DNA from 2 places in the Solibacillus sp. FSL H8-0538 genome. Region 2 is predicted to be linked to the other one. Evidence: a T-box and tRNA genes for the amino acid it is inferred to sense, from the RefSeq annotation. Region 2 holds a T-box; the other holds one or more tRNA genes.

Region 1 (11,147 bases), 2.5 Mb from region 2:
CAATCCCGTGCTTTTTATTCGTCGGATTAAAATGTGCACCAGCTAATTCAAACTTTGGTGCGTCACATTTCCCTGTTTCGTGAATATGAATTCCATGCTCACCCTGTGGCAAACCATTCAGTACCGCAGCTAATTCAACCCCTTCATCTTTTTCGGTGAATATAACTTCACCAATCAGTTCACCTTTTGTATTGTGCATGACCGCTTTTGCTGTCAAAGTTTCCGGCGCGTTAACAGGTACTACTTCCTCTTTCTTAAATAAATTACAGCCACTTAAAATAATTACTACTGATGCTAATAAAATTTGTTTTTTCATTATCGTCCCTCCCGCAACTAGTGTGGGTACACAGATGGGATTTTATTCTGCGAAGTAGCTACATTACGTTAGAAAGACGTACCTAACCCCGAAATTGTGCAGGATAATTCCCTTTATTTCGTGGTTCAGTATGCTTCACTTTTTAACCACAAAAAGGCTCCATACCAAAATCTTTTCTTGCTACGAGCATCAACCTTTTTTCATGTTATAAATTCTCAGTTGTTATAATCTGTCGGAGTTTCGTTTTACGTCACTGCATTTTTTTATGCAGGATTTGCACGACCCTAGCAAAGCGTTATACAACTTATTCGGTAATAAGCGTCAGCAAGTGATATCCGACCCATTTGCACATATTTTTGGATATGTTGTATCGTCTATTTCGTGATTTTACAATGTCGCTGGGTTTATTTTTAGAGATAATTTAATCAAGTACATATTTATAGGGAAGAGTCAGAAAAAAATCCACTTAGATTTTGTCTAAGCGGATCACATAATTAGTCTAAAATTTTCACCGTTACAGATTTACGTCCCCATGTGTAAGCATCTGACTTATGCGGCATGAATAAATCGATTTTATTACCTTTAATTGCGCCACCTGTATCGGCTGCAATCGCTTCACCGTAGCCCTCTACCCATACTTTTGTACCTAGTGGAATGACTTTCGGGTCCACCGCGATTACTTTTAAGTCTGGGTTAGCACGTAAGTCCGTGCCATTCGCCGTAATTCCTGAACACCCTTCACAATAAGCCGTATATGCTGTTGCCTCCATTGTTACTATTTTCATGGTATTGCTTGCAGTTGTTGATTTTGACGCATTATTTGATGTTTGCTTCGCAGTTGGCTGAGCCGGTGCCGTTGTTGTTTCAACTGGCTCCGTTACTGCTAATGTTTCCCCTGTTACAATTACATCCGTGTTGACGTCGTTCCATTCTGCTAACGCTTCCACTTCTACGTTATGCTCGAGGGAAACTGTAAATAATGAATTCCCCTCTTCGATTAAATAAGCTGTGCCTTCCCCATCTACGTGTAATGATTGTTCTGGATAGATCGTATTCGAGCCTATACTATTTAATTCCTTTAATTCGTCAACTGTCATATTATACTCTTGACTGATTGACCAAAGTGACTCTCCACGCTCCACAGAGTGCGTTGCTGCGGTTGCGTTGATTGAGAAACCTCCCGCACTGAGAGTAAATATAGTAGCTAACGCTAATAACTTTTTGTTCATAATATTGTGTTGCCCCCATATAATACAAATTCACGCCGAACATAAAAATTGCTTCGGTCGTGTTTTTTAACATTGAAGACAACTATACACCTTGCACATTGCAGAACTATGACGATGGAATGTGTCATGGATTACGGTTTCGTGACATGCAAAATGTATTTATTTTACATAATTTAAAATCTATTTGGGTTAAAATTCATACTTACTGTTGTTAGACCAACGTTTATAGCGCTTTATTGATTGGATATTATGTTTCAGTAATATTACAAAGCACTATAAATTTAGCTTTTACTTTTTAGAATACATGACGATATATATGTAAAGGAGGGGATCAGCATGGATATTAGTTCAATGATGTCTGCTCAAGTTGCCCAACTGCAACAAACAGTTCAAATGAGCATTTTAGACCAATCCCTAAACTTAGGAGCAGCTAGTGCAATAAAAATGCTCGAGGATATGCCGGAACAACCTGTTGCTGCACATCCTTACAAAGGGCAAGTTATTGACGTTCAAGTTTGATGTGAAAGAGGTGCTTTTAGGGCATCTCTTTTTCATATATAGAAAGATACAATGTAAATGAGCGATTAAGAATTTATTAAAACACTGCAATTTCCAGCTAATCGGGTATTTTTTATAGTAAGATGCAAATAACTAAACATGAAGGAGTGATTTTTATAGGAATTCATACGTTTTTCACAAGCCTAGGTGATTTGGAACGCATCATCCGCTGCCCCGGACGCTTTAAATTTGAGGAACATAATGTAGCCGCCCACTCATGGAAAGTGTCCCAATATGCGATGTTTTTTGCGACGCTTGAAGAACTTAACGGCGCGGAAATCAACTGGAAATCATTATACGAAAAAACCATCAACCATGACTTTGCTGAAGTATTTATAGGAGACATTAAAACACCCGTTAAGCATGCGAGTGTTGAGTTAAAACAAATGCTCGCACATGTGGAAGAAAAAATGATGGAGAAATTCATCCTTGAAGAGATTCCCCCTTCTTTGCAAAGTATCTTTTTTGAACGCATGAAGGAAGGCAAGGATGCAACAATGGAAGGCAGATTACTCGAATTTGCTGACAAGCTCGACCAATTTTACGAATCCTTTGCCGAATTAAAACGAGGCAATACGGATAAAGAGTTTGTTTATATGTATCAAACTGCTCTAACTAAGCTACTCTTAATTCCGCTCCCAGTCAGTATCGACTATTTCCGCAATGAAATTTTACGCGACGCGGTAGCCGAGGAAACACAAATTAATATTGAAATCCTCACAGAACAAGTGCTACAGCAGCTTAAGAAACCTTAACAAAGGCTTCCGTTAACAAGGAAGGCTTTTTTTGTTTGTCTAGGTACTCTTAAACGCCACTGTTTATGTTTCATCGAGAAAGAGCAATCACACTAAGCACACAAACCCCATGAGCCAGCCATGTTTACACACACGGTCCGTTCTCGCGTTTTATGTTAGGCCTGATTGCAGTAGTATTCGCATTCTTATCGGAATCATAGTATCAATATTCAAATTGAACAGAGCCTTGTCTAAAAAAATTCCTCCTATACTATGAGTGACGGTTTTCACCACACGACATACCAGTATTCAATTCACACTAAACCTGATCAAACGGTTGAAAAAAAGTGATGTAAAATAGTGACTTCCTAACGCATTTTAATTGACTTTTTACTGTAAATGTTCTTACTTGCACGATGAAATTGCATGCTATACAATAACAATTGAAGCTGCGTTGTGCGTATCCAATATTAAGTTTTAACCTTTATGCTATAAACGGGAGTTTTACATCGAAGTAGGAATGGCGGGCCTCAACTCTTTTGACTTGAGGATAAACAGGATTACTTTTGCGAACACCCACTTTGAGGAGTGGTGGTTTAAAACTTTCTATAATAACATACGGCATCTGCGGCTTTATTAAAATGCTTATTACCTCAGGGTTTATAGAGCACTCTTACCAGGACATGGTGAGGGTGTTTTTTGTTTAAACACGATAGTTGGCATGGCTTTATAATTTTAACTGTTTTCTAGAAGATTGTTGCTAAATAAGGTTAAAAATAAAAACGGAGTTTGTTCTACAAAATGTGTAGAATCAACCCTGTTTTTATTTTGTATTTCATATATCCTATGTTTAACTAACGTAGCTATTATCTACAGTATCAATAAAGCACAATATATTAAATACTAATTTTCGGTGAACACTCTTTACAGATAAACTTACCTTCGATATTTAAATACGCTTTGATTTCGGTGAATCCTTTTTGCTTCGGGTATCGAATTTGCACAAATACTTCTTCATCGTGCTGGATTTCTTTATTACACATCATACATTTTGGAGTTATTAGTGCCATCATATTACCACCTTTACTGAAACTTCTCATTCTACTATTAAAACTACTACAAAACATACCGTAATCACCATAGTGGTTTTCCGAAATTTGAGTTGGTGGTGTAGCAGAGCTTGTTCCACTATAATAGGGAGTTAGCAGAAGGCGCGACTGCTCTATTGAACAATCAGTACAATAACTCACAATCTTGCTTCCTTGAATCGATTACTATTACTAAATGTTATATATATATTAAGGGAACACCTGCTAATCAGGAAGTTCCCTTTTTATTTCGTGGGATTAATTTATACAAAAACAAGGTTTTGGAAAATAAGATTCGGTTGGGCTTTTAATATTTATTTTCCAATAACCGTTACATACCTACAGGAGTTGAATCGAATGAATAATTCTGGCTACCAGTACCTACGACTGAACATGTTGAACATATAGCATCAAAAAGGAAAAATTTTAACAAACTCCTGAATTAATAATAGCCCTTAGATTACTTAACCGTTATAAACACTTTCACATGTTCCAGCTGCTGGTTCATAATAACAATGATTTTTAAATTGACCAGCGAAAGGTTGACCGTACCATGTTGGTGGGCATGGGGCATATGGATTAAAATACCAAAGCGCATATTTCCCTGGGTGGTCTCTCCAATAATCCAAAGTCTGTTTTGCTAATTTTTTTTCAGTAGGTCTCGCTCTTTCATAAAATAAATTTCCTTTTTGAACAGCTTCAAAAGAATAATTTCCTCCTTGTACCTGATAAATGACATCTTCAATTGTCCTTACATCTTTAAAGTCTAAACAATCTGCGATAGCACGATTAACAATTACATTTCCAACATATAACATGCCTTGTTTTCCTTCACCTTCAGCTTCGGCTCTCATCATCCTAGCCATTAAGTCAATATCTGCATCTCGGTATTTTATTCTTGGCATTTTTTTCACCCCAACAATATAGTATGAAAAAAAGCCTACAATGATGTCCTTGTTTATAAAATAAGTAAGCTTAGTTTTTAGAGGGCACTGAAAAACCCCGAAATAGTACTTTTATGCTTCTGCTTTATTTTATTCAGAAAGCATTGGGACAGTGGTGTGGGGCTCCTGTGGGAAAGGTGGTATAGGCTCACCACCGCCCTCGAAAAGCGCGTGCAAGAGTACCAATGACCTACTACTATTGAGCATATACTTATTATAGAATTTTCAGTAGAAGTCAATTTTTTTAGTGCACTCGGAATCGTGAGGTTGTTTTATTTGTGAGGATTTGAAGTTTGTCGCTACAATATGGAACATTCATTTGAAGCATATGTAAGGCATACATTTTAAAAATAATTCGTTATGAAACAATAGCTATTGACAAAATTAAAAAGTACATTGAGGATACCACTCTAAATTATTCCCTTTGTAAAAGACATTTTATAATAGGGCTAGACTGCTTTTTCAATCAGATGACGTCTGTACTTCTCAGCGTCCTTCTTTTTTTTGTTCCATTGCCCACGATAATGATTAGAGTACGTCATATAACGGTTCACTTCTTGTTTAACCTCTTCAAAGATCAGACGTGGCAATTTCCCTTGTTCATTTTACGCAATAAATAAACGCTTAAATTCATCCGTATACGTAATGGCCTTTTCACTGACAGCCTTCACATAAGGATTGCATTTAAGCTGTTCTTGTTGTTTTTTAGTGAATAACTTTTTTGACATTTTAATCCGCTCCACCATTCCATTTTTCTTCGTTATAAACAGAAAGACCCTATAAGATAGACCTTTTTTAAAGTGTCTATCTTATAGGGTACCTTTTACTCTGCCATTTTTAAATGCTTTACCTTAGTCCAACGATAATCGCACACGGCGTGTATCTTCTCCACAGTTTGGACAAACCTGCGTCGTTATGGGCATTTCAAAATGAATCAGATACTGCCCTCCACGCACCTCTGTCTTTAAAATAATCGCGTCTTCAAATCCTGGTAAACTTATGTTAGAATGCATGTACACGTAACCCCCATCTTATCTTTTGTTCAGCAACTAAAGTATAAGACATTTGGGTGTTACGTGTCTTTTTTTACCCTCAAATTGTAGTAATACCCCAACATTTAGTATAGAACCATTTAGTATAGAACCAATTTTATAATTTCCTTAACAAATAAAAAACGTGTAGCAAAGTGCTACACGTTTGAGATGACCCGTACGGGATTCGAACCCGTGTTACCGCCGTGAAAGGGCGGTGTCTTAACCGCTTGACCAACGGGCCATGGCTCCGAAGGTAGGACTCGAACCTACGACCGTCCGGTTAACAGCCGGATGCTCTACCACTGAGCTACTTCGGAATAATAATAATTGAATGGTGGGCCTAAATGGACTCGAACCATCGACCTCACGCTTATCAGGCGTGCGCTCTAACCAGCTGAGCTATAGGCCCATTCAAAATGGAGCGGGTGAAGAGAATCGAACTCTCATCATCAGCTTGGAAGGCTGAGGTTTTACCACTAAACTACACCCGCAAATATGGTGGGTCAGGACGGAATCGAACCGCCGACACTTAGAGCTTCAATCTAATGCTCTACCAACTGAGCTACTGACCCACAATTAAAAATGGCGGTCCCGACCGGGATCGAACCGGCGATCTCCTGCGTGACAGGCAGGCATGTTAACCGCTACACCACGGGACCATTTGGTTGCGGGGGCCGGATTTGAACCGACGACCTTCGGGTTATGAGCCCGACGAGCTACCACTGCTCCACCCCGCGAAAATAATATGTAATTTAAGTTTTAAATATACCATTTAACTTGATTAAAAAATGGAGGAGGTAGAGGGATTCGAACCCCCGCGCGGTTTAACCCGCCTGTTAGTTTTCAAGACTAATCCCTTCAGCCGGACTTGGGTATACCTCCGAGACAATATTTAAATGGTGGAGCCTAGCGGGATCGAACCGCTGACCTCCTGCGTGCAAGGCAGGCGCTCTCCCAGCTGAGCTAAGGCCCCAATAATGTAGTGGTCGGAATGACAGGATTCGAACCTACGACCCCTTGGTCCCAAACCAAGTGCTCTACCAAGCTGAGCTACATTCCGTCTATATGGCGCGCCCGGCAGGAGTCGAACCCACAACCTTCTGATCCGTAGTCAGACGCTCTATCCAATTGAGCTACGGGCGCTATAATTTAATGTTGAAAAGTAAAATGGTGCCGAGGGCCGGAATCGAACCGGCACGGTGATCACTCACCGCAGGATTTTAAGTCCTGTGCGTCTGCCAGTTCCGCCACCCCGGCACATGTTGGAGCGGAAGACGAGGTTCGAACTCGCGACCCCCACCTTGGCAAGGTGGTGTTCTACCACTGAACTACTTCCGCATGTGCTTAAGAAATTTTTATTCTGACAATATATGAAATTAAATGGTGCGGGTGAAGGGAGTCGAACCCCCACGCCTTGCGGCGCTAGATCCTAAGTCTAGTGCGTCTGCCAGTTCCGCCACACCCGCAGCAGACAAATATGAAAATGGTGAGCCATGAAGGACTCGAACCTTCGACCCTCTGATTAAAAGTCAGATGCTCTACCAACTGAGCTAATGGCTCTCTAAATGGTGCCGGCGAAAGGAGTCGAACCCTCGACCTACTGATTACAAGTCAGTTGCTCTACCAACTGAGCTACACCGGCATTTAGATGGTGGAGGATGACGGGCTCGAACCGCCGACCCCCTGCTTGTAAGGCAGGTGCTCTCCCAGCTGAGCTAATCCTCCACATAAAAAATAAGCGAAGCGATGTCCTACTCTCACAGGGGGAAGCCCCCAACTACCATCGGCGCTAAAGAGCTTAACTTCCGTGTTCGGTATGGGAACGGGTGTGACCTCTTTGCCATCATCACTTCACTTATTTAGTTGAAAGCTTATTCTTTCAAAACTGGATAAACGGTTCATTGAATGCAATTCATAATGTAATAATGTGGTTAAGTCCTCGATCGATTAGTATTCGTCAGCTCCATGTGTCGCCACACTTCCACCTCGAACCTATCTACCTCATCGTCTTTGAGGGATCTTACTTACTTGCGTAATGGGAAATCTCATCTTGAGGGGGGCTTCATGCTTAGATGCTTTCAGCACTTATCCCGTCCATACATAGCTACCCAGCGATGCCTTTGGCAAGACAACTGGTACACCAGCGGTATGTCCATCCCGGTCCTCTCGTACTAAGGACAGCTCCTCTCAAATTTCCTACGCCCACGACGGATAGGGACCGAACTGTCTCACGACGTTCTGAACCCAGCTCGCGTACCGCTTTAATGGGCGAACAGCCCAACCCTTGGGACCGACTACAGCCCCAGGATGCGATGAGCCGACATCGAGGTGCCAAACCTCCCCGTCGATGTGGACTCTTGGGGGAGATAAGCCTGTTATCCCCGGGGTAGCTTTTATCCGTTGAGCGATGGCCCTTCCATGCGGAACCACCGGATCACTAAGCCCGTCTTTCGACCCTGCTCGACTTGTAGGTCTCGCAGTCAAGCTCCCTTATGCCTTTACACTCTACGAATGATTTCCAACCATTCTGAGGGAACCTTTGGGCGCCTCCGTTACTCTTTAGGAGGCGACCGCCCCAGTCAAACTGTCCGCCTGACACTGTCTCCTACCCCGCTAAGGGGCATGGGTTAGAAGTTCAATACAACCAGGGTAGTATCCCACCGACGCCTCCTCCGAAGCTGGCGCTCCGGGATCTCTGGCTCCTACCTATCCTGTACAAGTTGTACCAAAATTCAATATCAGGCTACAGTAAAGCTCCACGGGGTCTTTCCGTCCTGTCGCGGGTAACCTGCATCTTCACAGGTACTATAATTTCACCGAGTCTCTCGTTGAGACAGTGCCCAGATCGTTACGCCTTTCGTGCGGGTCGGAACTTACCCGACAAGGAATTTCGCTACCTTAGGACCGTTATAGTTACGGCCGCCGTTTACTGGGGCTTCAATTCGCAGCTTCGCTTGCGCTAACCACTCCTCTTAACCTTCCAGCACCGGGCAGGCGTCAGCCCCTATACGTCACCTTACGGTTTTGCAGAGACCTGTGTTTTTGCTAAACAGTCGCCTGGGCCTATTCACTGCGGCTCTCATGCGCTTTAACACGCTCAAGAGCACCCCTTCTCCCGAAGTTACGGGGTCATTTTGCCGAGTTCCTTAACGAGAGTTCTCTCGCACACCTTAGGATTCTCTCCTCGACTACCTGTGTCGGTTTGCGGTACGGGCACCTCTCACCTCGATAGAGGCTTTTCTTGGCAGTGTGAAATCAGGAACTTCGTCCATACGGACTCGCCATCACAGCTCAATGTTAAAGTATGCGGATTTGCCTACATACACACCTTACTGCTTGGACGCGCACAACCAACGGCGCGCTTACCCTATCCTACTGCGTCCCCCCATTTCTCAAACGGTGAGGAGGTGGTACAGGAATATCAACCTGTTGTCCATCGCCTACGCCTATCGGCCTCGGCTTAGGTCCCGACTAACCCTGAGCGGACGAGCCTTCCTCAGGAAACCTTAGTCATACGGTGGACGGGATTCTCACCCGTCTTTCGCTACTCATACCGGCATTCTCACTTCTAAGCGCTCCACCAGTCCTTCCGGTCTGACTTCAGCGCACTTAGAACGCTCTCCTACCACGCATACTCAAAGTATGCATCCACAGCTTCGGTGAATCGTTTAGCCCCGATACATTTTCGGCGCAGCGTCACTCGACCAGTGAGCTATTACGCACTCTTTAAATGATGGCTGCTTCTAAGCCAACATCCTGGTTGTCTAAGCAACGCCACATCCTTTTCCACTTAACGATTACTTTGGGACCTTAGCTGGTGGTCTGGGCTGTTTCCCTTTTGACTACGGATCTTATCACTCGCAGTCTGACTCCCGTGTATAAATATCTGGCATTCGGAGTTTGTCTGAATTCGGTAAAGCGAGATGCCCCCCTAGTCCAAACAGTGCTCTACCTCCAGTATTCTCAATCACGAGGCTAGCCCTAAAGCTATTTCGGAGAGAACCAGCTATCTCCAGGTTCGATTGGAATTTCTCCGCTACCCACACCTCATCCCCGCACTTTTCAACGTGCGTGGGTTCGGGCCTCCAGTAAGTGTTACCTCACCTTCACCCTGGACATGGGTAGATCACCTGGTTTCGGGTCTACGACCACGTACTAATTCGCCCTATTCAGACTCGCTTTCGCTGCGGCTCCGTCTTATCAACTTAACCTCGCACGTAATCGTAACTCGCCGGTTCATTCTACAAAAGGCACGCTATCACCCATTAACGGGCTCTAACTACTTGTAGGCACACGGTTTCAGGATCTATTTCACTCCCCTTCCGGGGTGCTTTTCACCTTTCCCTCACGGTACTGGTTCACTATCGGTCACTAGGTAGTATTTAGCCTTGGGAGATGGTCCTCCCGGATTCCGACGGAATTTCACGTGTTCCGCCGTACTCAGGATACATTCAAGAGGGAATGAACTTTTGACTACAGGGCTATTACCTGCTATGGCAGACCTTTCCAAGTCGCTTCGTCTAGCTCATTCTTTTGTAACTCCGTATAGAATGTCCTACAACCCCAAAGAGCAAGCTCTTTGGTTTGGGCTATTCCCGTTTCGCTCGCCGCTACTCAGGGAATCGAATTTTCTTTCTCTTCCTGCAGGTACTTAGATGTTTCAGTTCCCTGCGTCTGTCCTCATCGCGCTATGTATTCACGCGTAGATACTATGCTATTAAACATAGTGGGTTCCCCCATTCGGAAATCCCCGGATCAAAGCTCACTTACAGCTCCCCGAGGCATATCGGTGTTAGTGCCGTCCTTCATCGACTCCTAGTGCCAAGGCATCCACCGTGCGCCCTTAATAACTTAACCATAAAGATTAGTTACTGCTTACCCGAAGGTAAGACTTAAGAACTTACAGTTTATTACTTGATTTATTTCATTGCTTTCAATGTCGTTTTATCCAGTTTTCAAAGAACAAGTTTTGAAGTATATCATTCATTTAAGAATGAACCTTCAAAACTGAACAGCAAAACGTTAATTGTGATTTCATCCAAGATGAAATCTTCCGTAATTATCCTTAGAAAGGAGGTGATCCAGCCGCACCTTCCGATACGGCTACCTTGTTACGACTTCACCCCAATCATCTATCCCACCTTCGGCGGCTGGCTCCATAAAGGTTACCTCACCGACTTCGGGTGTTACAAACTCTCGTGGTGTGACGGGCGGTGTGTACAAGGCCCGGGAACGTATTCACCG
Region 2 (11,147 bases):
ATGCTCGACCTACGTCGCCCAATTTACAAACAAACAGCAGCTTACGGTCACTTCGGTCGTACGGACTTAAATGTACCTTGGGAAAATACGGATAAAGCATCTGTATTAAAAGAAAAAGCTGGTTTATAAAATAGCAACGGTGAGCTTACGAAAAAATGTAAGCTCACCGTTTATTTTTGTTAAAAAAATAATAAATTTTTCCTTGTGGATACCATTCAAATAAGCACATCCAACGTCTAGGCGAAAGCGCCAGCTCCTTGGGGGAAAGTGGTGGAGCGTTTACTTTCGCTTCGGGGTTGCAAGAAGCTTGTCTGGGCTAAGCAGGCGCTTTAGCGTTTTTGTTCCTGAATAGATTTATAATACTGCCCTTTTTCGACGTATTCGCGAATAATTCGGTCCATATCTTCGCGGTCTTCCGGTGTGATTTCTCGTACTACTTTTGCAGGACGTCCCATCGCCAGAGAATTCGGAGGGATTTTTTTACCTGGAGGTACTAAACTTCCAGCTCCGATAAAAGCACCTTCTCCAATTTCAGCACCATCTAAAATGATCGAGCCCATACCAACGAGTGCACGTTCCCGAATTGTACAGCTATGTAATGTTACTTGATGCCCGATTGTTACATCATCCTCAATAATTAACGGATATGCTGGGCTTTGATGTAAGCACGATAAATCCTGAATGCTCACGCGTTTACCGATAACTGTTGGCGAAACATCTCCGCGAATAACTGTATTAAACCAAATGGTCGTTTCTGCTCCAATGGTAACATCCCCTGTAATTGTCACATAATCAGCGATGAAGGCAGATGGGTCTATATTCGGATTTTTATCTTTATAAGGGTAAATCATTTGTAATCTCCTCTTTTCCCGATAAGATATAATAGTGAATATACTAATCGTATCAAATGTTAGATAATTTTGAAATAATATTTCATAACGTTTGTATGCTTATTATTAGTATAATGCGGTGTTTTTAGTCGTTAAGAAAGCACATCTTTCTCAACGACATAAGTAAGGACATCAACTCACTTTTAATGAGGCGAGAAGTGTTTTTCTAAGGAGGTTTGACAATGTGGAAATGGGAAGCTGATGGGCAACCGAAAGCAGTTATTGCGATACTTCATAGTGCATATGAGCATCATCGTTGGTATGCATGGCTAATTGAAAAATTGCGAAGCGCGGGATTTCACGTTGTAATGGGGGATTTACCTGGTCATGGCGAGCAAAGTCAATATGCGCGATACCATGATGAAGATTTTGCTGACTATTACAAATTTACAAAGCAACTCTTATCGGTTGCACTCGAATATAATTTACCGCTGTTTGTTATAGGAAATGGGCTAGGCGCAACAATTGCCATGCAAGTTTTACAAAAGAAGAAATTTGAATGTGCAGGTGTCATTTTAACTTCTCCGTGGTTGAGCTTAAAACTATCACCTGGTAAGCTGTCAAATGCATTAACAAGTTTTAGTGCTTTAACTTCAAATGTAAAGCTAAGGCATGAACTTTCCATCCAACATTTTTCAAGAAATTCAGATTTGTACACGGATATTGAAGAACATATGCCTTTAAATAATGTGGTGACAGTGAAATGGTATCGGGAGCTCCAACATTTAATGAGAACGCGCAAGGATCAGGAGTTGCATTTCCCTGACATCCCACTGTTACTTATGACAGGTGGACATGATCAGATAACTGATATAGGTGTGACGAAACAGTGGTTACTGAAGCAAAAATTATCGGAGTTTCACTATAAAGAATGGCCGGATTGCTTACATAGCCTGTACTTTGAATTAGAGCGTGAAGAAGTATATTACTATACTGAAGACTTTATTAATAATGTTTTGCGATCACTTGGATATATTGTTGAATGAATAAAAATACCTAACAAGAATTAATTTCTTGTTAGGTATTTTTCGATTTCAGAGAAAATATAGTAAGGATATATTATTTAAAAATGATTTTGCGGAAAATTCAAAAAACTAATTGAATGTATTATAGATTTGTAATATAGTGAACTCTAAATTAAAAAAATATTTCAAACAAAGGGGTGGAAGTATGATTAATGATTTTGTAAGTTGGTTGAACGGTATACTGTGGGGTCCAGTAATGATCTACGGAATTTTAATCGTTGGATTATTATTCTCAACTTTAACAAAGTTTGTACAAGTACGTTTAATTAAAGACATGTTTGTACTTATGTTTAAAGGTGAAAAGTCAGACGCTGGTGTTTCTTCATTCCAAGCTATGTCGATTGCCTTATCGGGGCGTGTGGGGACAGGTAATATTGTTGGTACAGCATCAGCCATTGCGTTTGGTGGTCCAGGGGCAGTATTTTGGATGTGGGTAACAGCATTTATCGGAGCGTCTACGGCATACATAGAGTCGACTTTAGCTCAAATTTACAAAGAAAAGAAAAATGGTACTTATCGCGGTGGACCTGCATTCTACATCGAAAAAGGAACAGGTCAACGTTGGTTCGGTATTCTTTTTGCTATCTCGGCAATTTTAGCAGTAGCGGTATTAATGCCTGGAGTTCAAGCAAATGCGATTGCAGGAGCAGTTACTAATGCATTCGGAATTGAACCTTGGATTACAGGTTTAGTAACAATTGTGTTTCTAGGCATTATTATCTTTGGTGGGGTAAAACGTATTGCCAATGTTGCACAAGTTTTAGTTCCATTTATGGCATTAGCATACTTATTAGTAGCAGGAATTATTATTATTATGAATATTACTGCTGTACCAGAAGTGTTAAGTTTAATCGTTCGTTCAGCATTTAACTCAGATGCAATATTTGGTGGGATGATTGGTAGTGCGATTTTCTGGGGTGTAAAACGTGCAATCTACTCAAACGAAGCAGGTCAAGGTACTGGTGCTCACCCAGCGGCAGCTGCTGAAGTTTCTCATCCAGTTAAACAAGGTTTAGTGCAAGCAGCTTCAGTATATATCGACACAATACTTGTATGTTCAGCAACAGCGTTAATGATTCTGTTTATGGGTACATATAATACAAATAATGGTAGTGCAGATGGAGAGTTAATTGTCGAGTATGCACCAGGGATAACTTATAGTGGCTTTACACAAGCTGCAGTAAATGGTGCATTCCCATCATTAAATAATTTTGGATCTGGATTTGTAGCGATTTCATTATTCTTCTTCGCTTTTACAACATTAATGGCGTACTATTATATTGCCGAAACAAATGTTTCCTATATGCTAGAAGGGAAGGCTGAAAAAATAGGAATCTTCATTATGAAGTTTGTACTCCTAGCTTCAGCGTTCTACGGTACGGTTAAAACATCGGATCTCGCTTGGGCGTTTGGTGATGCAGGACTTGGGCTCATGGTTTGGATAAACGTTATTGCAATGTTAATCTTAATGAAGCCGGCACTCGTTGCATTGAAAGATTACGAGAAACAGAAAAAAGAGGGCAAGGATCCGACCTTCCATCCGGAAAAACTCGGTATCAAAAATGCAGATTTCTGGATTCAATACAATAAAGAACGCGGAAATAAATAAAACAAGAGCTACTTGCTTCGGATTATTCCGAGGCTCGTAGCTCTTTTCACGTATTAGTATGTGTGATTTTGGGAATATCCGCAAAAGATAGAGCATCATCTCTCCCTATTTTAGAGTGAAATTTGTCTCTTTAACTTTCTCTAATGCAATGACGAATGGTGGGTCATTTTGTTGATTTAAAAATTCGTAGCGCAGTACATGAATATATTTCTGCGGTAGCGCACTTACGAAACGAATGACCTCATCGCGCTCTTCCTTGCCGCCTTCATGTCCGTGATAAATAACGAGTACAATGATGCCACCAACTTTTAAGAGTTTTAGCAAGCTTTCAAGAGATTGGATCGTTGTATTTGGCTTTGTAATAATGTCATGATCGCTACCAGGTAAGTAGCCAAGATTAAATATCGCACCAGACACTGGCTTTGTTACGTATTTCGCTACGTTTTCGTGTCCGTCTTTCAACACGATCGCGCGGTGTTCTAACGCGTTATCAAGTAGGCGGTGCAGCGTAGCATCTACCGCTTGCTTTTGCACGTCAAAAGCATACACATAGCCGTCATCCCCGACAAGATTTGCCAAAAATAACGTATCATGACCATTGCCTGCTGTTGCATCAACGGCAATATCGCCTTCGCCTACAGACAGTTCAAGTAAAGACTGCGCATATTGCAGTACACGCTGTAGCTTCATTAGTCGTTCACTTCCACTTTATAATGTTTGCCTTGCCAAGAATTACGGCGCTCTAGCTCCGCATCAATACCGTTTAATACTTCCCATTTATTTACACTCCACATGGGACCAATCATTAAGTCAATCGGGCCATCACCAGTTATACGGTGGACGACCATTTCCGGGGGAATAATTTCGAGTTGATCCGCCACTAAATTCACATAGGCATCTTTGTCCATAAATTGGAGCATCCCTTTTTCGTATTGCTTTACAAGAGGTGTGCCTTTTAATAAGTGGAGTAAGTGAATTTTAATGCCTTGTACGTCGAGTTTTGCCACTTCACGCGCTGTTTCCATCATCATATCGTAATCTTCTAAAGGAAGACCGTTAATAATATGTGTACATACGCGAATGCCATGCTTACGCAGTTTTTCAACACCTTCTACATAGGTTGTATAGTCATGCGCACGATTAATCAAATTCGCTGTTTTTTCGTGCACTGTTTGTAGTCCTAGTTCTACCCATAGATACGTGCGTTCGTGTAGCTCAGCTAAATATTCAACAACATCATCCGGTAGGCAGTCCGGTCGTGTCGCAATACTGATGCCCATAACACCTTCACATGCGAGTGCTGCTTCGAACTTTTCTTTTAATACTTCAAGAGGGGCATGTGTATTTGTGTACGCCTGGAAGTAGGCCATTGTCATGCCATCTTTCCATTTATGCTCCATCTTCTCTTTGATTTGTGCAAATTGTACATCGATGGGATCAACGCGGTTTCCAGCGAAGTCACCTGAGCCGGCTGCACTACAAAACGTACAGCCGCCAAATGCTACTGTACCGTCACGGTTGGGGCAGTCAAAGCCAGCATCAAGGGCCACTTTATAAACCTTCTTACCAAATTCATTACGTAAATAGCGATTCCATGTATAATAGCGCTTTCCATCTGATGGGAAAGGAAATTGTTGTTCTGTCATTTTTTCGTTTCACTCCTCTAACAATTCATTTTAACATGACGTTTGCGCCACGTCATTTTGAAGTTATTTTATCGCAATAATTAGATAGTAATTGAATGGAAATAATGCTTGAATCCTAGTTAAAAACATCTTACTATGAGATATTCTAATTATTGTGGAGGAAGAGTTATGCCTAAAAGCGTATGTTCGCAATCATCCCAACCTTACTTTATGATCGTCCATTAAAACAGGAAAATAAAAATATTACGTAGTTATAGTTCTTTATTTCACCTACTTCATTTAAAATAGATACATAAAGTAGAAAAAAGTGTTTTTAACGACAAGGGGTGGTTGTGTGAAAACGATTTTTAATACATCAATGGAGGCAGTATCTCAAATCAAAGACGGTGCAACGATTATGGTCGGGGGCTTCGGATTATGCGGAATTCCCGAGCAGTCGATTTTGGCACTTGTTGAAAGCGGTGTAAAGGAATTAACGATCATTTCGAATAATTGTGGTGTGGATGACTGGGGGCTTGGGCTATTACTGAAAGGAAAGCAAATTAAAAAAATGATTGCTTCTTACGTCGGTGAAAATAAAGAATTTGAACGACAAACATTAGCTGGTGAAATTGAAGTCGAGCTTCTTCCACAAGGAACGCTTGCAGAAAAAATTCGTGCGGGAGGAGCAGGGATTCCAGCATTTTACACACCTGCTGGAATAGGGACACCTATTGCAGAAGGTAAAGAAGTGCGTTCTTTCCACGGCAAAGAATACTTACTGGAGGAAGCGTTAACTGCAGACTTTTCTCTAATCCGTGCGCATATTGCAGATACGTATGGCAATCTACTATTTAATAAAACAGCACAAAACTTTAATTCGATTATGGCAGCGGCAGGTAGGGTGACCATTGCAGAGGTAGAACAGCTTGTTAGAGTAGGTGATCTTAATCCAAATACCATTCATACACCGGGTATTTATGTACAGGGACTACTCGTTGCGACGCAGGAAAAACGGATTGAACGCCGTACAGTAAGGGAGGCGTTGTAAATGGATGTGCGTGAAAAAATTGCAAGACGTGCTGCGAAGGAAATTCAGAACGGCAATTATGTCAATCTAGGCATCGGCATTCCGACGCTTGTGGCGAATTATATTGGCGATAAGCAAGTAGTACTGCAATCTGAAAATGGGTTACTAGGCATTGGACCGTATCCAACTGAAGCTGAAATTGACCCAGATTTGATTAATGCTAGTAAGGAAATTGTGACGACAATTCCAGGCGCTGCGTTATTCTCGAGTGCGGAGTCGTTTGCGATGATTCGCGGTGGACATATTGATATAGCGATTCTTGGCGGTATGGAAGTGTCTGAAAAAGGTGACCTTGCGAACTGGACGATTCCCGGGAAAATGATAAAAGGGATGGGCGGTGCAATGGATTTAGTGCATGGTGCGAAAAAAGTCATTGTCATTATGGAGCACACAGCAAAGGACGGCTCGCCAAAAATTAAACGCGAATGTACACTGCCACTCACGGGTAAGCAGGTAGTACATACGATTATTACCGAGCGCGCGTTCATTGAGGTAACATCTGGTGGACTTGTATTAAAAGAAGTGTTTGATGGTTACACTCTTGATGAGGTTATTTCAGCAATTGATGCAAAGGTAGATTGTAGTCAAGTAGTGGAAGCAATCATCATTGAATAACACTTGTACTTTTTGTAAGTATCTATTAAAATGAATGAAATAATATTAACGACTGTGATGAGGAATAGTAGAGGGGCTCACTTTTTAGAGAGCTAGCGGATGGTGCAAGCTAGTAAGTGTCAAATCGAACTCGCCTTGGAGTTAGCTTTAGTGAATGAAGTAGCTAAAAGCCGTGTTTTCGCGATAAGAAATTAAGCTGAGTGCAGTGTCACTAATGTGGGTGGTACCGCGGGAGTCTAAAAATATCTCTCGTCCCTTCTTTTATAGAATGGGGCGGGTTTTTTTATTTTTTAAATATTTTGTCAATTCAGCTAATATGAATGGAAACGTACCGCAAGCTAATGATAAACAATCGTTTTAACGAGACTAGAGGAGGAAATACCCATGAGTTTTAATCATCAACAAGTTGAGAAAAAATGGCAGCAGTATTGGGCTGACAACAAAACATTTAAAACTGAAAATGACACATCAAAACCAAAGTTCTATGCCTTAGATATGTTCCCTTATCCATCAGGAGCTGGACTACACGTAGGTCACCCAGAAGGCTATACAGCGACAGATATCCTATCGCGCTTCAAACGTATGCAAGGCTATAACGTGCTTCATCCAATGGGGTGGGATGCATTTGGTCTTCCAGCAGAGCAGTATGCACTTGATACAGGAAATGACCCAGCTGAATTTACAGCGAAAAACATCGCAACATTTAAGCGTCAAATTCAAGAACTAGGTTTCTCCTATGACTGGGACCGCGAAATTAACACGACAGATCCTGAGTACTACAAATGGACACAGTGGATTTTCGTTCAGTTATTCAATAAGGGCTTAGCTTATGTTGACGAAATTCCTGTAAACTGGTGCCCAGCACTTGGAACGGTTCTTGCCAACGAAGAAGTGATTGATGGTGTTTCTGAGCGCGGAGGTCACCCAGTAGAGCGTCGTCCAATGAAACAATGGATGCTTGCCATTACAAAATACGCGGACCGTTTAATTGACGATCTTGAAGAAGTTGACTGGCCAGAATCAATTAAAGATATGCAACGCAACTGGATCGGCCGTTCTGAAGGTGCGGATGTAACATTCGCAATCGACGGGACCGAGCATACATTTAAAGTATTCACAACACGTCCAGATACATTATTCGGTGCAACTTACGCAGTACTTGCCCCAGAACATAAGCTAGTAGCAGAAATTACTGCACCTGAACAAAAAGTAGCAGTAGAAGCTTATCTGGATAAAGTAAAGCTGAAATCTGACCTTGAGCGTACAGATTTAGCAAAAGAAAAAACAGGTGTGTTCACTGGTGCGTATGCAGTTAACCCAATTAACGGCGAAAAAATGCCGATTTGGATCGCTGACTATGTACTTGCTACATACGGTACAGGTGCAATTATGGCCGTTCCTGCACATGATGAGCGTGACTATGAGTTCGCGAAAGAATTCGGCTTAGAAATTAAAGCTGTTCTTGAAGGTGGCAACATCGAAGAAGAGGCTTTCACTGGTGACGGTGCACATATTAACTCTGATTTCCTTAACGGTTTAAACAAAGTGGACGGTATTGAAAAAGCAATCGCATGGCTTGAAGAAAACGGTGTGGGTGAAAAGAAGATTTCTTTCCGCCTACGTGACTGGTTATTCTCTCGTCAACGTTACTGGGGCGAGCCAATTCCTGTTATTCACTGGGAAGATGGGACAATGACAACTGTTCCAGAAGAAGAGTTGCCATTAATTTTACCGAAAACAGATAATATCCGCCCTTCAGGTACAGGTGAATCACCACTGGCAAACATTGCAGAGTGGGTAAATGTTGTAGATCCTGTAACAGGTAAAAAAGGTCGCCGTGAAACAAACACAATGCCGCAGTGGGCTGGTTCAAGCTGGTACTTCCTACGTTATATTGATCCAACAAACACGGAAGCAATCGCTGACCCAGAGTTACTAAAACGCTGGTTACCAGTGGATATTTATATTGGTGGGGCAGAGCATGCGGTACTGCACTTACTATACGCGCGTTTCTGGCATAAAGTGCTGTACGATCTAGGTGTTGTACACACGAAAGAGCCATTCCAAAAATTATTCAACCAAGGGATGATTCTTGGTGAAGGTAATGAAAAAATGTCGAAATCTAAAGGGAATGTTGTAAATCCTGATGAAATCGTTGAATCGCATGGTGCCGATACACTTCGTCTATACGAAATGTTCATGGGCCCACTAGAAGCGTCTGTTGCTTGGTCTACAAATGGTCTTGACGGCGCGCGTCGTTTCCTAGACCGCATCTGGCGTCTATTCACGACAGATGAAGGCAAGCTAGCAGCGAAAATTCAACCGTCTGAAGACAACTCACTTGAAAAAATCTATCACCAAACAGTAAAAAAAGTGACAGACGATTACGAAGGTATCCGTTTCAACACGGCTATTTCACAAATGATGGTATTCATTAATGAGTGCTATAAAGCAGACGTAATACCGACTCAGTATGCTGAAGGTTTCGTGAAAATGCTAGCACCTCTTGCACCACATGTTGCAGAAGAGCTATGGACAATCCTTGGCAATGAAGCGGGTATTTCGTATGTAGATTGGCCAACATATGATGAGTCAAAGCTTGTTGATGACGAAATCGAAGTAGTTGTACAAGTATTAGGTAAGGTTCGTGCGAAAGTGAAAGTTGCGAAAGATATTTCGAAAGAGGATTTAGAAGCAACAGCACTTGCGGATGAAAAAGTACAAGAATTTATTGCAGAAAAACAAATTGTGAAAGTTATTGTTATTCCAGGCAAACTTGTAAACATCGTTGTAAAATAATTTATATTCGGAGATTCGTCTTTCGCGGACGAATCTCTTTTTTGGTGGATAATAAAGTATAACTTTTCCATCCACATAAGAAAGGGCATCCTATCACCTTATTTAGCGTTGAGATGTGCCTTTCTAATCGCTTAATTGACATGGAAATGCGATAATAGAATGACTAAGAAAAAGTTAGGATGAAGATATGAGACAGTTAGTTGAATTACAAGTAAAATCTACGTCTATTAAAGATTTAACAAATGGCTATCCGCTAATTTTAAAAGATGCTATTGAAACAACAGAAGTAACGATTGCTGAAGGTAGCTTAGTACACCTTGTCGATAGCAAGGGCGGCTATATTGCTACAGGCTATTACGGTGAGCAAAACAAAGGAATCGGCTGGATTTTAACACGCAAGGAAAAAGAAAAAATCGACGTGAAATTTTTTGTGAAAAAAATTCGTGAAGCGGCTGAAAAACGTGCAGACTTTTTCGCATCTGAAGATACAACGGCATTCCGCGTATTTAACGGTGAGGGCGACGGTATAGGCGGTTTAACAATAGATTTTTTTAACGGCTTCTACATGGTGAGCTGGTATAGTGAAGGTATTTATTCATTCCGTAATGATGTCTATGCAGCATTAAAAGAAGTAGTGAATGCACGCGGCGTATACGAAAAATTACGTTTTAATACGAATGGTCAGTACGTAGAGCAAGATGATTATGTAAGCGGTGAAAAGGGCGAGTTTCCATTAATCGTCATGGAAAACGGCATGCATTTTGCAGTAGACTTAAACGATGGTGCCATGACAGGGATTTTCCTTGATCAGCGTAACGTACGTAAAGCACTGCGCGACACGTATGCTGATGGTAAAACGGTATTAAATACATTCTCTTACACAGGTGCCTTTTCAGTAGCGGCAGCTCTAGGCGGCTCAACTGGAACAACAAGTGTAGACCTTGCCAAACGTAGCTTATCAAAAACAATTGAGCAGTTTGCAGTGAACGGGATTGATTACGAATCACAAGACATCAAAGTCATGAATGTATTTGATTACTTTAGCTATGCAGCGCGTAACAATCTTAAATTTGACGTAGTTGTCCTAGATCCACCAAGCTTTGCACGTACGAAAAAAATGACATTTAGTACAGCAAAGGATTATCCGAAGCTACTAAAGGATGCGCTTGCGATTACAGCAGACAACGGTGTGATTATTGCGTCAACAAATAATGCAAGCTTCAATATGAAGAAGTTTAAAACGTTTATTGATAAAGCATTTACAGATACAAACACACGCTACAAAATTTTAGAACAGCACCAACTACCGGAAGATTTTGCGGTGCCACATAATTTCCCTGAATTTAACTATTTAAAAGTCGTTATTATTCAAGTAATAAACTAAAGGATGCGATTTTATGAAATACAATAAAACAATTATGCTGAAGCTAATTAACGAAAACCGTGAGCTTCACGATGAATTAAAAAAATTAAAGACAGAAATGGGTCTGGAAA

The links. The T-box of region 2 lies ahead of leuS (leucine--tRNA ligase). A T-box ahead of a tRNA ligase gene usually reads a tRNA of that ligase, here a tRNA-Leu.
Region 1: it encodes a tRNA-Leu, which carries the amino acid that the T-box ahead of leuS (leucine--tRNA ligase) is inferred to sense. The anticodon was not compared.

The regions. Positions count from the first base shown of each region.
Region 1 is NZ_JBBOPI010000001.1:310,133-321,279, reverse strand. Features, by position in the region: gene MHH87_RS01545 (superoxide dismutase family protein) at 1-316, opposite strand, end outside; gene MHH87_RS01540 (LysM peptidoglycan-binding and 3D domain-containing protein) at 811-1,545, opposite strand; gene MHH87_RS01535 (putative motility protein) at 1,882-2,064, shown strand; gene MHH87_RS01530 (YfbR-like 5'-deoxynucleotidase) at 2,187-2,858, shown strand; gene MHH87_RS01525 (Fe3+ hydroxamate ABC transporter substrate-binding protein) at 3,734-3,907, opposite strand; gene MHH87_RS01520 (cell wall hydrolase) at 4,390-4,830, opposite strand; gene MHH87_RS01515 (hypothetical protein) at 5,475-5,597, opposite strand; gene MHH87_RS01510 (hypothetical protein) at 5,721-5,882, opposite strand; tRNA gene MHH87_RS01505 (tRNA-Glu) at 6,073-6,144, opposite strand; tRNA gene MHH87_RS01500 (tRNA-Asn) at 6,146-6,220, opposite strand; tRNA gene MHH87_RS01495 (tRNA-Ile) at 6,236-6,312, opposite strand; tRNA gene MHH87_RS01490 (tRNA-Gly) at 6,321-6,394, opposite strand; tRNA gene MHH87_RS01485 (tRNA-Phe) at 6,400-6,475, opposite strand; tRNA gene MHH87_RS01480 (tRNA-Asp) at 6,487-6,562, opposite strand; tRNA gene MHH87_RS01475 (tRNA-Met) at 6,566-6,640, opposite strand; tRNA gene MHH87_RS01470 (tRNA-Ser) at 6,693-6,785, opposite strand; tRNA gene MHH87_RS01465 (tRNA-Ala) at 6,801-6,876, opposite strand; tRNA gene MHH87_RS01460 (tRNA-Pro) at 6,887-6,963, opposite strand; tRNA gene MHH87_RS01455 (tRNA-Arg) at 6,970-7,046, opposite strand; tRNA gene MHH87_RS01450 (tRNA-Leu) at 7,072-7,160, opposite strand; tRNA gene MHH87_RS01445 (tRNA-Gly) at 7,167-7,241, opposite strand; tRNA gene MHH87_RS01440 (tRNA-Leu) at 7,285-7,369, opposite strand; tRNA gene MHH87_RS01435 (tRNA-Lys) at 7,388-7,463, opposite strand; tRNA gene MHH87_RS01430 (tRNA-Thr) at 7,470-7,545, opposite strand; tRNA gene MHH87_RS01425 (tRNA-Val) at 7,553-7,628, opposite strand; rRNA gene rrf (5S ribosomal RNA) at 7,642-7,757, opposite strand; rRNA gene MHH87_RS01415 (23S ribosomal RNA) at 7,831-10,760, opposite strand; rRNA gene MHH87_RS01410 (16S ribosomal RNA) at 10,973-11,147, opposite strand, start outside.
Region 2 is NZ_JBBOPI010000001.1:2,801,550-2,812,696, reverse strand. Features, by position in the region: gene metK (methionine adenosyltransferase) at 1-129, shown strand, start outside; gene MHH87_RS13275 (gamma carbonic anhydrase) at 330-851, opposite strand; gene MHH87_RS13270 (alpha/beta hydrolase) at 1,073-1,876, shown strand; gene MHH87_RS13265 (alanine/glycine:cation symporter family protein) at 2,061-3,524, shown strand; gene MHH87_RS13260 (class I SAM-dependent methyltransferase) at 3,630-4,214, opposite strand; gene MHH87_RS13255 (TIGR01212 family radical SAM protein) at 4,214-5,170, opposite strand; gene MHH87_RS13250 (CoA transferase subunit A) at 5,505-6,200, shown strand; gene MHH87_RS13245 (3-oxoacid CoA-transferase subunit B) at 6,201-6,854, shown strand; T-box leader at 6,900-7,114, shown strand; gene leuS (leucine--tRNA ligase) at 7,239-9,653, shown strand; gene MHH87_RS13235 (class I SAM-dependent rRNA methyltransferase) at 9,841-11,037, shown strand; gene MHH87_RS13230 (hypothetical protein) at 11,051-11,147, shown strand, end outside.